4 regions of the Lactobacillus acidophilus genome follow, and region 1 is predicted to be linked to each of the others. Evidence: predicted binding sites of a transcription regulator. Region 1 holds the regulator's gene; each other region holds the start of a gene.
What was found. The regulator HrcA, encoded in region 1, represses chaperone genes, less so after heat shock. The targets are predictions, from matches to a motif close to TTAGCACTCNNNNNNNNNGAGTGCTAA.

Region 1 (4,202 bases):
GCATAAAAGTAGGGAGTCTATGCTTGTTAAAAGTGTGAACTCCCTTTTTTACGTGAGGTGATTTCATGAGCAATATTAAGATATCTAATCTTTCATTTAGATATGAAGATGCTAGCGAAAATATTTTTAATGACTTGAATTTGAATTTGGATAGTAGCTGGAAGTTGGGCTTAGTAGGTAGAAACGGTAGAGGTAAGACTACATTTTTAAATTTACTAAGAAAGAAACTAAAAGGGATAGGTAAAATTGAAAGTAACTTGGATTTTTCATATTTTCCAATTACTATAAAAGATCTAAAAAATATTACTTTGTATGAATTACAAGAGCAGGTTAGCTTTGAACAATGGGAACTTGAGCGAGAAATGAATTTGTTAGCTGCAAATCCAGATTTACTTTGGCAACCATTTAATACCTTGAGCGGTGGGGAACAAACTAAGATACTACTAGCTTTATCTTTTACTGATAGGGATGCATTTCCATTAATTGATGAGCCAACTAACCATTTGGATGAAGCCAGTCGTTTGCAAGTCGCACAATATTTGAAGAAGCATGATAAAGGCTATATCGTGGTAAGTCATGACCGTGATTTTTTGAATCAAGTGACAAACCATATTTTGGCGATTGAAAATACTGAGATTCATTTGTATCAAGGTAATTATGCCAGTTATGAGGATACGAAAAATAAAAGGGATCAATTTAACCGCGATAAAAATGAAAAGCTAAAAAAGGAAGTTAGACGTTTGAATGAAAGCCAATTACGTTTAAAGAACTTTTCTAGTAAGTCTGAAAATAAGAAGAATGCCAAAGCACATCATAATGAAATTCATGCGGATATTGATAAAGGCTTTTTAAGCCATAAGTCAGCTAAAATTATGAAAAGATCTAAAAGTTTATCTAAAAGAATGGATAAAAACATTGAGGCTAAAAAAGGTTTGATGACTAACATCGAAGATACACCTGATCTAACGATGAATTTTCAGCCAAATTATCATCATACCTTACTTGAAACGCAACAATTATCTTTGAAAATAGAAGATAAACCTCTCTTTAAAGATTTAAACATGGTTGTTAAAAATCAAGGCATTGTATCTTTGGAGGGTAAAAATGGTACTGGTAAATCCACTTTTCTCAAATTAGTATTGGATCAAACAATTGACGTTTCATATCAAGGTAAATTAATTTTAACGAATGGTTTGCAAATATCATATTTGCCACAAGATTTTACTGAATATACTGGTACATTAAAAGAATTCGCTGCAAAGCAAAAGATCTCCTATGAAGAACTGCTCAATAATTTAAATAAAATGGGTTTTCCAAGAGAAAGCTTTAATACTAAAATTGAAGAAATGAGTATGGGTCAACAAAAACGTGTCGCTTTAGCTAAGTCATTAGTAGAACCTGCTGATTTATATTTGTGGGATGAGCCTGCAAATTACCTAGATGTGTTTAATCAAGACCAATTGATTAATTTGTTAAAGCAAGTTCAACCAGCGATGATTTTAGTTGAACATGATGAATACTTTATTGAACGAGTAGCTAATCAAAGAATTACTTTAAACTTGAAGAAAAAAGTTTAAAATAAATTAGCACTCAGGTTGCATTATTGCTAATTTCTAGTATAATATAATCTGTTAGCACCTGATAGATGTGAGTGCTAAAAGTGAGGGCGATATATAATGTTGACCGAACGTCAAGAACTTATTTTAAAAACGATAATTATGGACTTCACACAGACACATGAACCAGTTGGTTCTAAGACAGTGATGAATCAGTTGCCAATCAAAGTATCAAGTGCGACTATTCGCAATGAAATGGCAGTTCTAGAAGATCAGGGGCTAATTGAAAAAACTCACTCTTCTAGTGGCCGTATTCCTTCAAGTGAAGGATATCGCTATTATCTTGATAACTTGGTTGAGCCGCTTAAATTACCGGAGTCCGTTTATAATACAATTGGAAGTCAACTAGATCGACCTTTTCATCAGGTAAACGAAATTGTCCAAGAAGCGGCAAGAATTTTATCAGATTTAACCAATTATACTGCATTTGCTGAAGGACCTGAGAAACGTGACGTTAAAGTTACAGGCTTTAGAATTGTTCCATTATCCTCAAGACAGGTAATGGCAATTCTGGTCACAAGTGATGGCAATGTTCAGAACCAGGTTTATGCTTTACCTCATAATATTTATGGGGAAGAAATTGAAAAAGCTGTTCATATGATTAATGATCAGTTAGTTGGTAAGAGTTTAAACGAAATAAATGTTTCTTTACTTAGTGAACTTGCTAAAAGTGAGCTAGGCGGAGAACATGTGACTGAGCTGCTTAGTTTAGTTGAAGACGTTTTAAAAGATGCTGCGAGTGAGCAGATGTATGTTGATGGACAAATAAATCTATTAAATAATACATCTGAGCATAATGTGAAGGATATTCGTTCACTTTATGAATTGATCGATCATGATAATTTGTTTTCTAATTTGATGGATAGTAAAGCAGATTCCAAAGATAAAAATTATCCAATTAAAGTTAAATTAGGATCAGAATTACCAAATGATTTATTAAAAAATTACAGTTTGCTGACTGCTGAATATAATGTTGGTTCTCATGGTAAAGGGACAATTGCTTTATTAGGTCCAACTAACATGCCATATTCGCAGATGATCGGACTTCTAGAATATTTCAGAAATGAATTAGCTAAGAAGTTACTTGATTATTACGGCAAATTTCAATAGAGGAGGTTAGCCGTGAGTAAAGAAGAGTTTCCAAGTGAAAAAAATTTGGATAAAGAAGAAAACACTTCTAAGCCTAAAAAAGCAGTGAAAAAAGAAGCGGCTAAAGGCGAAGAAACAAAAAAGAATAATGAAAATCAGAAGTTAGCTAAAGAAATAGCTGATTTAAAAGAAAAAAATAAAGACTTAGAAGATAAGTATTTGCGTAGTGAAGCGGAAATTCAAAATATGCAAAACCGTTATACCAAAGAACGTGCGCAACTTATCAAATATGAATCTCAAAGCTTAGCTAAAGATGTTTTGCCTGCAATGGACAATTTGGAAAGAGCGTTAAGTGTAGAAGCCGATGATGATGTATCTAAACAATTGAAAAAGGGTGTTCAAATGACCCTTGATGCACTTGTTAAAGCAATGAAAGATCACGGTGTTGTTGAGATTGAGGCTGATGGCGTTAAATTTGATCCGACATTACATCAAGCTGTGCAAACCGTAGCAGCTGAAAATGATGATCAAAAAGATCACGTCGTTCAAGTTTTACAAAAAGGATATCAATATAAGGATCGTACACTAAGACCAGCAATGGTTGTAGTTGCACAATAGGGAGGAAATTTATAAATGTCAAAAGTTATTGGTATTGACCTCGGAACTACTAACTCAGCAGTTGCAGTTCTTGAAGGTAAAGAACCTAAGATTATTACTAATCCAGAAGGTAATCGTACTACTCCATCTGTAGTTGCATTTAAAGATGGTGAAATTCAAGTTGGTGAAGTAGCAAAGCGTCAAGCTATTACTAACCCTAACACTATTGTTTCAATTAAGCGTCACATGGGTGAAGCTGATTACAAGGTTAAGGTTGGCGACAAGAGCTATACACCACAAGAAATTTCTGCATTTATTTTGCAATACATTAAGAAGTTTTCAGAAGATTACTTAGGTGAAGAAGTTAAAGACGCAGTTATTACTGTTCCTGCTTACTTCAACGATGCTCAACGTCAAGCTACTAAAGATGCTGGTAAGATCGCTGGTTTAAATGTTCAAAGAATTATCAACGAACCAACTGCTTCAGCATTGGCTTACGGCTTGGACAAAGATGATGACGACGAAAAGGTTTTAGTATATGACCTTGGTGGTGGTACTTTCGACGTTTCCGTTCTTCAATTAGGTGACGGTGTCTTCCAAGTATTGTCAACTAACGGTGATACTCACCTTGGTGGTGACGACTTTGATAACCGTATTATGGATTGGCTTATTAAGAACTTTAAGGATGAAAATGGCGTTGACTTATCTAAGGATAAGATGGCTATGCAACGCTTAAAGGATGCATCAGAAAAAGCTAAGAAAGACTTGTCAGGTGTATCATCAACTCACATTTCACTTCCATTTATTTCTGCAGGTGAAAGTGGTCCACTTCACCTTGAAGCTGATTTGACTCGTGCTAAGTTTGATGAATTAACTAATGACTTGGTAGAAAAGACTAAG
Region 2 (4,202 bases), 600 kb from region 1:
CAATTTCATCAAGTAGAATCAAGCTATATGGATTATGGCGAACTTGTTCAGTTAATTGACCAGCTTCTTCATAACCTACGTAACCTGGAGCAGAGCCGATTAATTTGGAGACAGAATATTGTTCCATGTATTCTGACATATCGAAACGAATCATGGCATCTTCTGAACCAAACATTTGCTTGGCTAGTTGTTTAGCTAATTCGGTCTTACCAACACCGGTTGGCCCAACAAATAGGAAGGAACCAATTGGACGTCCTGACTTATTGAAACCGATTCTGTTACGTCGAATAGCTCGAGCAACTTTTTCGACTGCCTTGTCTTGACCAATAACATTAGACTTTAAATCACTAGCCAAGTTTTGCAATTGATTTTCTTCTTGCTTTTGAATATCACCAACAGGAATTCCTGTCTTTTCTTCGACAATCTTGTTCATAATCTTATCGGTAATAATTGGTGATTTATCAGGATCAACTTTTTGATCCTTCATCTTTTCATATTTTTCGATTTGATCACGATAATAAGCTGCTTTTTCGTAGTCTTCGTTCTTTAAAGATTCCTCTTTTAATTGTTCTGCAGCGTTAATACGTTCTTGCATTTTTCCTTTATCAATATAAGGAATAGTTAAATTCATTCTTGAACCGGCTTCATCTAAAAGATCAATAGCCTTGTCAGGTAAGAATCTATCTTGAATGTATCTAGCTGATAATTTAACAGCAGACTCAATGGAATCATCGGAGTATTGAACATGATGATAGTCTTCATAACGTTGTTGGATTCCCTTCAAAATGCGAATCGTTTCATCAATTGAAGGCTCTTTTACTTCAACTGGTTGGAATCTACGTGCTAAAGCTGAATCTTTTTCAATATCACGATATTCTTTAATAGTAGTAGCACCAACTAATTGGAGTTCACCACGAGCTAAAGCAGGTTTGATAATATTACCTGCGTCCATACCGCCTTCGGCATTTCCGGCGCCTACAATTTCATGAATTTCATCAATAAAGAGGATGATATCATCATTTTGTTGTAATTCTCTAATCAATTGTTCCATTCTTTGTTCAAATTGACCACGAATGCCAGTACCTTGAACAAGTGATACAACATTTAATGAAATAATACGTTTATTCTGAAGTTTAGCTGGAACAGAACCATCTACAATTTCTTGAGCAAGGCCTTCAACTACAGCTGTCTTACCAACACCGGCTTCACCAATTAAAACTGGATTATTCTTAGTCCTTCTGTTTAAAATTTCAATTACGCGAGCGATTTCTTTATCACGACCGATAACTGGATCGATTTTACCTTTTTTAGCAAGAGCAGTTAAATCAGTACCATATTGATCAAGTAAGCTTCTACCACCTTGACCACCATTTCCACCACCCATTTGCATTCTTGGGTCGTTATTTTTCATATTATTATTGTTATTTGCGGCGTTGTTGTTATTTCCGTTTAATGCGTTAAATAAATCATCAAAGTCGCCAAAAAATTCGTTATTGTTGTTCATATTTTCTAGATTTCCTTGTTGATTTCTTAATTCTTGATAACATTGTTGACATAAATCAATTTCACGGCTTTGACCATTTACCTTTGTAAAAAGGTGAATAGCGGCAGGCCGTTGATGACAATTTTGGCAAAGCAAATATATTACCGCCTTTCAATTAAACTGTACCAAAATTATATATTTAGCACTCTTGGTAGTCAAGTGCTAAGCGCCAATTTAACTTATTTTTTGTAAGAATTAAATAAAATGTTAATATTTTAGAAAATTTAGTGTAAAGAGTAGAATAAAAAGAAGAAAAATTATAAAATTTAAAAAGTGTGGTGATATTTGTGGATTATCAAAAAATTTTAGACCAATTGGTTTCTGGCGAACTTAAAGAATATAGAGTAGAACCTAAAGATGCCTTTGATCTTCAAAAAACTATTAGAAATTATGGCAAACGACAATATATTACCGGCAGGGCCGAAAGAGGCGGATCTATCGTCTATACTGCGACAAATACCGATGATTGAATGATGTAAACTGTTACATTATTGTTGTCTAAACTGTAAAAACATGATAATCTATTACTCGAATGGGTATTTATTACCAGTTTAATTTTTTTCAATTTAAAGGAGATATTCATAATGGAAAAACGTGATTTTCATATTATTGCAGAAACAGGTATTCATGCACGTCCAGCTACTCTTTTAGTACAAGCTGCTTCAAAGTTTGGTTCAGACATTAACTTGGAATACAATGGTAAGTCAGTAAACTTAAAGTCAATCATGGGTGTTATGTCACTTGGTGTTGGTCAAAACGCTGACGTTACTATCACTGCTGAAGGTGACGACGAAAAAGACGCATTAGACGCAATTGCAGACACTATGAAAAAAGAAGGTTTAGCTGAATAATGACCAAGACTTTAAAAGGAATTGCTGCTAGTGATGGTATTGCCATTGCTCCAGCATATCTTCTTGTGGAGCCTGATCTTTCATTCTCAAAGTCTTCAGTCGACGACATTGATGCTGAAGTAGCACGTTATAACGATGCTATTAAGGAATCAACTGCCGAAGTTGAAAAAATTCGTGATATTGCTAAGAAGAGCTTGGGTGAAGAAGAATCCCAAGTTTTTGAAGCACACTTAATGATTTTGAACGATCCAGAATTTACTGGTGCAATTGAGAATGAAATTAAGGATTCAAAGATTAATGCAGAAGCTGCCCTTGATGAAACTGCACAAAAGTTTATTGCTATTTTTGAAGGGATGACTGATAATCCTTATATGCAAGAACGTGCAGCTGATGTACGTGATGTTTCAAAGCGTATTATGGCTCACTTACTTGGTAAAGAATTACCAAACCCAGCTTCAATTGATCACGAAGTTATTGTTGTAGCACATGACTTGACTCCAAGTGATACTGCACAACTTAACAAGAAATACGTTAAAGGCTTTATTACTGATGTTGGTGGTCGTACCGCTCACTCAGCAATTATGGCTCGTTCACTTGAATTGCCAGCTGTTGTTGGTACTGATTCAATCACCAAAGACGTTAAAAACGGCGACATGTTAATTGATGACGGTCTTGACGGTGTAGCTATTATTTCACCAAGTGAAGAACAAATAGCTGACTACAAGAAAAAGGGTGAAGACTTCCTTAAGCAAAAGGCTGAATGGAAGAAGTTAAAGGATGAACCATCAGTAACTGCAGATGGTAAGCAATTTATTATTGCTGCAAACATCGGTACTCCTAACGATATGCCAGGTGTACATGAAAACGGTGCTGAAGCTATTGGTTTGTACAGAACTGAATTTTTGTACATGGATTCATCAGACTTCCCAACTGAAGATGATCAATTCGAAGCCTACAAGAAAGTTATTGAAGGTATGAACGGCAAGCAAGTTGTTATCAGAACTATGGATATTGGTGGTGATAAGCACCTTGATTACTGGGATTTACCAGAAGAAATGAATCCATTCTTAGGTGTACGTGCTATTCGTCTTTCACTTATGAATGAAGAAATTTTCCGTACCCAATTAAGAGCCTTACTCCGTGCTTCCGCATATGGTAAGCTTGGTATTATGTTCCCAATGGTTGGTACATTAGCTGAACTTCGTAAGGCTAAGGCTATTTTAAACGATGAAAAGCAAAAACTTGTTGAAAAGGGAGTTAAGATCGGTGACAACTTACAAGTTGGTATGATGATCGAAGTTCCTGCTGCAGCTGTTTTGGCTGATCAATTTGCTAAAGAAGTTGATTTCTTCTCAATCGGTACTAATGACTTGATCCAATATACTATGGCTGCTGACCGTGGTAATGATAACGTATCATACTTGTACCAACCATATAACCCATCAGTACTTCGTTTGATTAAGCACACTATTGATGCTGCTCATGAAAATGGTATTTGGTGTGGTATGTGTGGTGAAGCTGCTGGTGATAACACCATGTTCCCAATTTTACTTTCAATGGGACTTGATGAATACTCAATGAGCGCAACTTCAATCTTACGTATTAGAAGCTTAATGAAGAAGCTTGATACCAAAGATCTTAAGGAATTAGCTAATGAAGCTTGTTTTGTTTCAGAAACTGCTGAAGAAAACGAAAAATTAGTTAACGACTTAATGAAGAAAATTAACAAGTAATTTTCAAAAAGAGACCATCTGGTCTCTTTTTTTATATTTTTAAGTAAAACAAATAATTTCTTCACAAATAATTCA
Region 3 (4,202 bases), 690 kb from region 1:
GATAGTCGTATTGCCCGATTGATAAGTTTTGGTATTATTTTTAATTTCTATATAAGCCATGATTATCAACTTTCTAGCATAATTGTATAATTACTTTAACTTAACCATATTAAATCATAATTGTGATTAACATATAAAGGAAAAGACTATGGTAGATAAATTAGCAAGTTTATTGTTGAAAATAAGAAGGTTATCAGTATTTAGAGTGTTTCAAAGGACACTTGTTATGTTGATGCCAATTGCAATTATTGGTGCATACTTCAAGATGATGCAGGATGTAGTATTTTCACCGGATAGTTTTATTTACAATATTTTTAATTTCGATGAAACAATACCCGATCATATTTGGTATGCAGGTGCATTTATCAGTGGCGGTTTTACACGAGTGACTTTTGGGTTATTTGGTCTATACGCCGCTTATTTTGCTGCACGTTATACTGCACGTTTATATCATAAGGATTCAACTTTGGCAGGAATGGCTGCAGTGATTGTAATTATGTTTTGTGCTTATGCCAATAACATAGGAAATAATGGGATAGATCGCTCGCCATTTTCATCAAGCTTGTTAAAAGTTAATACGCTACTTCTGTCATTATTAATTGGATATGGTGTGGGACAAATTTTTCATTGGCTAGGCAAGGATCATGAAATAATTAGTTATGAACACACTAGTCGCATCCGACAAAGAGCGTGGAATGCACTTTTGCCAACAAGTGTATCAGTTTTCTGTGGCATGATTTTGGGTGTAATTATATATGAACTACAAATAAAAATTTTGAGTTCTGGCACTTTTAAGTCTTTGGTAGCACAAGTTCAAGGCTCAAATAATGTTTTTGAAATTATTCCATTATTAGTAGTTGTGATGCTGCTTAGTTGGTTAGGAATTGGCTATCCTTTAACAGCTTTATCTAACTCTGTCACTACACCGGCAGCAACAGCTAACTTGAATTTTGCTTTGAAACATGGAGAAGCATGGAATGTACCGCATAAATTCTTAGGTAGCTCATTAGTCTATCCGTACGCTACGATGGGTGGAGCTAGTATATTTTTAGCATTAATTGTAATTGTGTTGATAACTAATAATAAATCTAAAGAAGACGATAATATTGCTAAGGCTAATTTGCTTCCGGTAATGTTTAATTCTAATTGGGGCTTTGCGGTAGGGATGCCAGTCATTTTAAATCCGATTTTATTTTTACCATTTTTGATTATCCCAGTAGTTAATGTATCTTTGGCAGCAATTGCGATTTGTTTCCATATAATATCTCCATGCGTATATCCTGTATTAAAAGGAACACCTGGTATTTTAGTATCATTTTTTGGTTCTAATGGGAATTGGGTAAATTTAATTTTTTCGATTATTTTATTTATTCTTGATATTGTTATGTTTATTCCTATATCGTTATTGAGTCAAAAAATTGAGAAGGAGCTGAAGGTGTATGAGCAAAAGAATAATTAGCTTGCTAAAAAATCCTAATGTAAAATGGTTAGCAATTATTTTATTACTAGTAATAGCTCTATCAATACCGGGCTATAACTGGATGAAAGAAGACAATAGGGCAAGGGCACAAAGGCAAAAGTCTGTATTGTCTCCTGTAATTATGGTACCTGGTTCTAGTGCAACTACAGAAAGATTTAATCAGTTAGTTAACCAATTGAATTTAAATACACAGAATAAGCACAGTGTTTTAAAAATTAATGTGTCGACTGATGGAAATCTAACATACTCGGGCTCAGTTGATAGGAATGATAACGAGCCATTTATCATTATTGGTTTTAAAAATAATAAAGATGGCTATAGTAATATCAAAAAACAAGCAGCTTGGTTAGATGAAGCATTTTATGCAATAAGTCAGAATTATAAATTTAATAATTTTAAGGCATTTGGTCATTCAAATGGAGGGCTAATTTGGACATACTGGCTTGAGCATTATTATTCTGAATATTCTAGTGAAATAAAGATGAAGCGATTAATGACATTAGGTACACCATATAATTTTGATGAAAATGATATGCGGTATAAAACGCAAATGCTTGAAGATCTTATTAAAGATAAAAATAAATTACCTAAAAATTTAGTTGTATATTCATTATCTGGTGGTAAAAGTTATGAATCTGATGGAATTGTCCCCGAAGCCAGTGTAGCAGCCGGAAAATATATTTTTCAAAATCAAGTTAAAAGCTATACGGCAATGACGGTAACGGGCAAAAAAGCTGATCATTCGGACTTGCCACAGAATGATCAGGTTATTCAAATCATTAGGCAATACTTGCTGGAGACAAATAAATTTAAAAATAATCAATCTCCTGCTGGACAAGCTAAAGAAAAAGACAATAATAGAGGTGTATAGAAAGATATATATTTATAGTTTACCGCTTTTTCACTTGTGGATAACTTTTGAAAATTAGCTAGAAAGGATGCTAAAAAGAAAAAAATTTTTATATTTTTGAATAAAAAATCTCACTTTGTGAAGCATTACGAGCGCTTTAATATCAAGCGATTAAGGCCAATTTTATATTTTTAATCACAATAAAGAATAAAAATGTGGAAAAAGTTCAAAATAATACTTGCAATCTGTGGATAACATGTTATACTTATAAATGTAAAGAATTAGCACTCAACGCACTAGAGTGCTAATAGACTTAAATTGATTGGGAGTGTTTATATATGGCATACTTTGATAATGATTTTGACAATTTATTTAACGAATTAAATAGCTCATTCTTTAACGATGATTTTGGAAGCAGAAGAAGCGATAATAACGGCAATTCTGGTTCTATTCCTATGAACTACTCAAGTAACATGAGTTCTTCACCACGTACTATTCAACAAAATCCACAACAACCAAATGAAAAGCCAATTGGTGTAGATTTAGTTGAAGAAGCTAAGAACAACAAGTTTGACCCAGTTATTGGTCGTGATGAACAAATTGATAACGTAATTGAAATTTTATCAAGACGTAAGAAGAATAATCCTGTTTTAATTGGACCTGCTGGTGTTGGTAAGACTTCTATCGTAGAAGGTTTGGCTGAAAGAATTGCCGCTGGTAATGTTCCAGCTAAGATGGCTAACATGCACATCATTTCAGTAAACATTAATGATATGGTTGCTGGCTCAAGTCTTCGTGGTAGCTTTGAAGAAAGATTAAAGAAAGTTATCGACAAGGCTAAGAGTGACCCTAACATTGTTTTATTCATTGATGAATTACACAACATTGTTGGTGCAGGTTCTACTGATTCTGAAAATAACAACGGTGACGCTGCTAACATTTTGAAACCAGCTCTTGCAAGCGGTGAATTAAAGTTAATCGGTGCTACTACTACAAGTGAATTCCAAAGAATTGAAAAGGACCCAGCTCTTTCACGTAGATTCCAAGCTGTTCAAGTTCCAGAACCTTCAACTGATGTAGCTATCAAGATTTTGGAAGGCTTGAAGAAGAAATACGAAGACTACCACCACGTAAAATACACTGATGACAGTCTTAAATTAGCTGTAGAATTATCAGAAAGATACATTCAAGGTCGTTACTTACCAGATAAAGCTATCGATTTGATGGATGAAGCTGGTGCTAAGAAGGCTTTGCTTGTACAACCAACTGATGAAAAGAGTCTTAAGAACCAAATTAGTGCTCTTGAAGCTAAGAAGGCAGAAGCTGCTAAGGCAGAAGACTATGACAAGGCTGCTGAAATCAAAGAAAAGATTGCTAGCCTTGAATCACAATTAAAGAGCGTAGATAGCAAGAATACTCCAGAAGTAACTGCAAAAGATATCTACCAAATTATTGAACAAAAGACTAAGATTCCTATGAGTGAACTTCACGCTGATGAAGCTCAAAAGAACTTAGACTTGGCTAAGAAATTAAAGAAGAACGTTATTGACCAAGATAGAGCAATTGACGTAATTACTGACGCTATCGCTCGTAAGCAAATCTTCAAAGACAGCGATCGTCCTACTGGTTCATTCTTACTTACTGGTCCTACAGGTGTTGGTAAGACTGAACTTGCTAAGCAATTAGCTATTCAATTATTTGGTAACAAGGAACACTTAATCCGTTTGGATATGAGTGAATACCAAGATGAAATGGCAGTTAACAAGTTGATTGGTTCTGCACCAGGTTACGTAGGCTATGGTGAAGGTGGTCAATTAACTGAAAAAGTTCGTCACCAACCATACTCATTGATTTTGTTTGACGAAATTGAAA
Region 4 (4,202 bases), 540 kb from region 1:
TTCCGCCCTTAGTTGCACCTACGATAGTTGGATACCAGTTATCACCAGTACGGTTAAATTCCCAGTATTCTGTTTGGTCCTTAGCCTTGTTGTAAGCAGTAGTGTACATCTTATGATCATTTACAACCACACCGTTTTGGAAGTAACGACCTTCAGAATCGCCACCATTCCAGCACTTAACTGTCCAAATCTTATTAATACATAAGTCACTCTTACGGATTTGAATCAATTGTTCTGATTCTGTACTGTTATAAGCAATTCTATTGTAGTTATTCAATACATAAATGTACTTATCTGTAGAACCCATTGCTTGACCATGACCTACATTTATCGCAGGACTTACCTTGATGTTCTTTACGTAAGAATTAAATTTCTTTTGTGACATATCAAGTAAGTATTGTCCATTAAATGCATTAGTTAAGTGATTCAAGTTGTAGCCCACAATATGACCATTGTTAATGGTAGTACTGCTTAAAAGACTAGTGTAAAGCCAACCTTGAGACATTGTGATACCTTCTGGAATATGACCTACACGGTTAATATAGTCATCGTCCTTAATATCTCTAGCAACACTCAATAGGACCGGTTGGAAGAAACGAGTCTTAAACGTTAAATTACCATTATCACTATCATAAGTATGTCTTGACTTATCTGGTGCAAAATCAGCCTTAGTTACATAATTAGCAGAACTACCATAATAAGTCTTCCAAGACTTCAAATTACCATTAAATGGCTGAGCAGTTACACTATCCGCATTAGTAACACCTTCCTTGGTGCTCTTTCTTACAGTAACTTTAACAGTAGCCTTAGCAGTACCATAACTGTATTTTACATTGTAAACACCTGGTTCAGTACAATCGATCATATCTTCAGAAATATTAACTTCTTGATTATCGATTACTGTACCCATACTGTTAGTAGCGTAACTGATTGCATCAGAAGGATCAAAGCTATAATTACTGTTTCTTACCAAACTTACAGTCTTAGGTACGGCGATTGTATTTCTGGTAAAGTAATTTTGATTAACATAACCAACTTTACGTCCATCTACATAAATACGCCAATAAGTACCGTTTTGTTGTGTCTTAATTCTTTGATCTGATTGAATATGAGCATATTGATAATCGCTTGCATTTGCCACTTTACCAACAGGCTTACCATTTTTAATACTCTTATATACGTTGTAGTTTCTACCACTACCAACCTTAACCATTAAATCATATGAGGTACTAGTTTGTGCAGCTGCATTTTTAGTACTACTAGAATTATCTGAATTTTTATCAGTTTTGGCAGTTGAATTAGAATCTGCAGCAGAGACAGGCTTAGCATAACCCATCAACAAACCAACACTAAGTGCTACAGCTGATGTAGCAGTCAAAATTTTACTTGTATACTTCAAGACTATCCTCCATAATCTCATATATTAATCTTACTTTTTTATTATAATATACAAAAGATGTTTCCAAAAATACAATTTTTATACAAGTGAGCCTCTTTATTTGACACTTTTATTACGAAGTGATTTAATTAGCACAGTACTTGTATGAGTGCTAATTATTAGACAATAAAATTTAGGAGGCAGATTTATGCTAGTACCTACAGTTATTGAACAAACTGCTCGTGGTGAACGTGCCTATGATATTTACTCACGTTTATTAAAAGACAGAATTATTATGTTGAGTGGCGAAATTAATGACCAAATGGCCAACTCAATTATCGCCCAACTACTTTTCTTGGATGCCCAAGACAATACTAAAGATATTTCATTATATATTAACTCACCAGGTGGTGTAATCACTTCTGGTCTTGCAATCATGGATACCATGAACTTTATCAAGTCGGATGTTTCTACCATTGCAATCGGTATGGCAGCATCAATGGCTTCTATTCTTTTGACAAGTGGTACAAAGGGTAAGCGTTTTGCACTTCCTAACTCAACAGTTCTTATTCACCAACCATTAGGTGGTGCACAAGGTCAACAAACTGATATTCAAATTGCAGCTAATGAAATTTTGAAGAGTCGTAAGAAGATCAACGAAATCTTGCACGAAACTACTGGTCAACCTTTGGAAAAGATCCAAAAAGATACTGAACGTGATAATTACTTAACTGCTGAAGAAGCTAAGGAATATGGCTTAATTGATGAAATTATGGTCAACAAAAAAAGTAATTAAAACCTACTAAAATAAGGCTTGCTAAGCAAGCCTTATTTTTTATTCTCTTAAACTCTCTGCTATTTCATGCAATTTCTTAAAACGGTGATTTACACCAGATTTTGAAATAGGACCATCTGGTATTTGATCAGCTACTTCTTTTAAAGTAAGTTCTGGATGAGCTAATCTAAAGTTTGCTAATATTTGTAACTTTTCAGATAAATCATCTAAACCCTTTTCCTTTTGAATTAGCTGAATATCTTCAACTTGTTTAGCTGAAGCTGAAGCTGTTTTTTTCATATTTGCAGTATCGCAATTAACTAAACGATTAACTGAATTACGCATATCTCGCATAATTCTTAAATCTTCAAAATTAAGCATTGCGTTTAATGCTCCAACAATATGCAAAAAGTCTCCAATTTTTTCTGCTTCTTTTAAATAAACAATATAGCCTCTGCGTCGCTTTGTCATTTTGGCATTCAAATAAAAATATTCATTCATTAACTTAGCAAGATCCTCATTATGGTCCTCATAAGTTGAATAAATTTCTAAGTGATAGCGACTAGTTTCTGGATTATTTACACTTCCTCCAGCTAAAAAAGCACCTCGTAAATAAGACATAGCACCTTCACGAGAACTCATTATTCTTTTTGGAATTCTAGTAACTAATCCTTTTTCTGTATCCCAAATTTGCAAGTTTTCTAATATTTCTTGCACTTGTTGATTTAAGCGAACTAAATATTGATTGTTTTTCTTTAATTTCATTTTACGAGAAACAATTAATAATGGTTCAATTCCATATGCAACTTTAATTAATTTAAAAATTCGGCGTGCAATTGCCGGATTTTCAGTCGTTATATCTAAACTAAATTGATGATCATGGAGATTTAGCACTCCGTTCATTCGCAAAAAAGCAGCTAATTCTGCTTTGGCATGCTCTGGATGCACCTCAAGCGAAGTTAGCTCCTTTTTGACCTCACTAGCATAACTAGCCATTATCTTCCTTCATTCTTTTACGTGACATTGCTTCAAATGCTAAGTTAATTATTTCCTTAGCTACTTTTTCTCCATCATGAAAAACAAGACCGTGACGTTGATCAATAAAGTCATCCGTAATAACGCGACAATCTTGAGCTCTCAAACCTTTAAAATCATTTCTAACCGGCTCAAGATATTCATCATAATCTTCTGGATGAAATTTACTCATATCAATTTTGGCGCCATTGACCAAAGCGGTATTGATATAATGTCCACCCAAATGATTATTAATTACCTCAACGTGTTCTGCATCACTAAAATGATCAGTTTCACCACGTTGAGTCATAATATTACAAATATAAATTACTTCTGCATCTGTCTCTCTAACGGCCTCGCCCAAATTAGAAATCATTAAATTAGGCAAAATTGAAGTAAATAAACTACCAGGTCCTAATACAACTGCATCAGCTTGCATAATTGCCGCCAAAACTGGAAGTACTGCTTCTGGCTTATCATCCGAATCAGTATCTGTCACCCAAACACGTTTTATTCTCTTATCTTTAGATGTTATCTCAGTTTCGCCTGATTCTGTTGTTCCATCAATAAATTCCGCATTCAAAGTTAATGATTCATTTGAAGCTGGAAAAACATGACCATCTACACGCATCATTTTTGACAAAGATTGTACAGCATCAAAAATATTTCCGTGCATTTCGTTTAAAGCAGCAATAATTAAATTACCAATAGCATGGCCTGAGAAAAATGCATCCGATGAATCAAAACGATATTGAAAAATATTTTTTCTTCTCTTGGCAAATCACTGAGTGAAACCAGCACATTTCTAATATCACCAGGTGGTACAACATTAATAAAATTTCTAATAGAGCCAGATGAACCACCATCGTCAGATACAGTAACAATTGCCGTTATTTCCGCATTTTGCTTTTTTAAAGCGTTTAATATAACTGGTAAGCCAGTCCCACCACCAATTACAACAACACGCGGACGTCTTCCTTTAATCACACGGACAATCTTATTTTCTCCATACGGCATTCATTGCACCTACTTTCT

Region 2: a site for HrcA is predicted at 1,683-1,709, ahead of SO785_RS05440 (ATP-dependent Clp protease ATP-binding subunit). Genes of this name have one in related genera too.
Region 3: a site for HrcA is predicted at 2,612-2,638, ahead of SO785_RS09050 (ATP-dependent Clp protease ATP-binding subunit). Genes of this name have one in related genera too.
Region 4: a site for HrcA is predicted at 1,528-1,554, ahead of clpP (ATP-dependent Clp endopeptidase proteolytic subunit ClpP). Genes of this name have one in related genera too.

What each region holds. Positions count from the first base shown of each region.
Region 1 covers NZ_CP139575.1:585,612-589,813, forward strand. Annotated here, with positions in the region: gene abc-f (ribosomal protection-like ABC-F family protein) at 66-1,577, shown strand; gene hrcA (heat-inducible transcriptional repressor HrcA) at 1,677-2,726, shown strand; gene grpE (nucleotide exchange factor GrpE) at 2,739-3,323, shown strand; gene dnaK (molecular chaperone DnaK) at 3,339-4,202, shown strand, end outside.
Region 2 covers NZ_CP139575.1:1,187,114-1,191,315, reverse strand. Annotated here, with positions in the region: gene SO785_RS05440 (ATP-dependent Clp protease ATP-binding subunit) at 1-1,639, opposite strand, end outside; gene SO785_RS05435 (hypothetical protein) at 1,831-2,013, shown strand; gene SO785_RS05430 (phosphocarrier protein HPr) at 2,128-2,394, shown strand; gene ptsP (phosphoenolpyruvate--protein phosphotransferase) at 2,394-4,127, shown strand.
Region 3 covers NZ_CP139575.1:1,872,469-1,876,670, forward strand. Annotated here, with positions in the region: gene SO785_RS09035 (ABC transporter ATP-binding protein) at 1-60, opposite strand, end outside; gene SO785_RS09040 (PTS sugar transporter subunit IIC) at 149-1,459, shown strand; gene SO785_RS09045 (alpha/beta hydrolase) at 1,440-2,351, shown strand; gene SO785_RS09050 (ATP-dependent Clp protease ATP-binding subunit) at 2,669-4,202, shown strand, end outside.
Region 4 covers NZ_CP139575.1:1,126,201-1,130,402, forward strand. Annotated here, with positions in the region: gene SO785_RS05170 (SH3-like domain-containing protein) at 1-1,399, opposite strand, end outside; gene clpP (ATP-dependent Clp endopeptidase proteolytic subunit ClpP) at 1,587-2,174, shown strand; gene whiA (DNA-binding protein WhiA) at 2,214-3,149, opposite strand; partial or broken gene SO785_RS05185 (gluconeogenesis factor YvcK family protein) at 3,142-4,184, opposite strand; partial or broken gene rapZ (RNase adapter RapZ) at 4,194-4,202, opposite strand, start outside.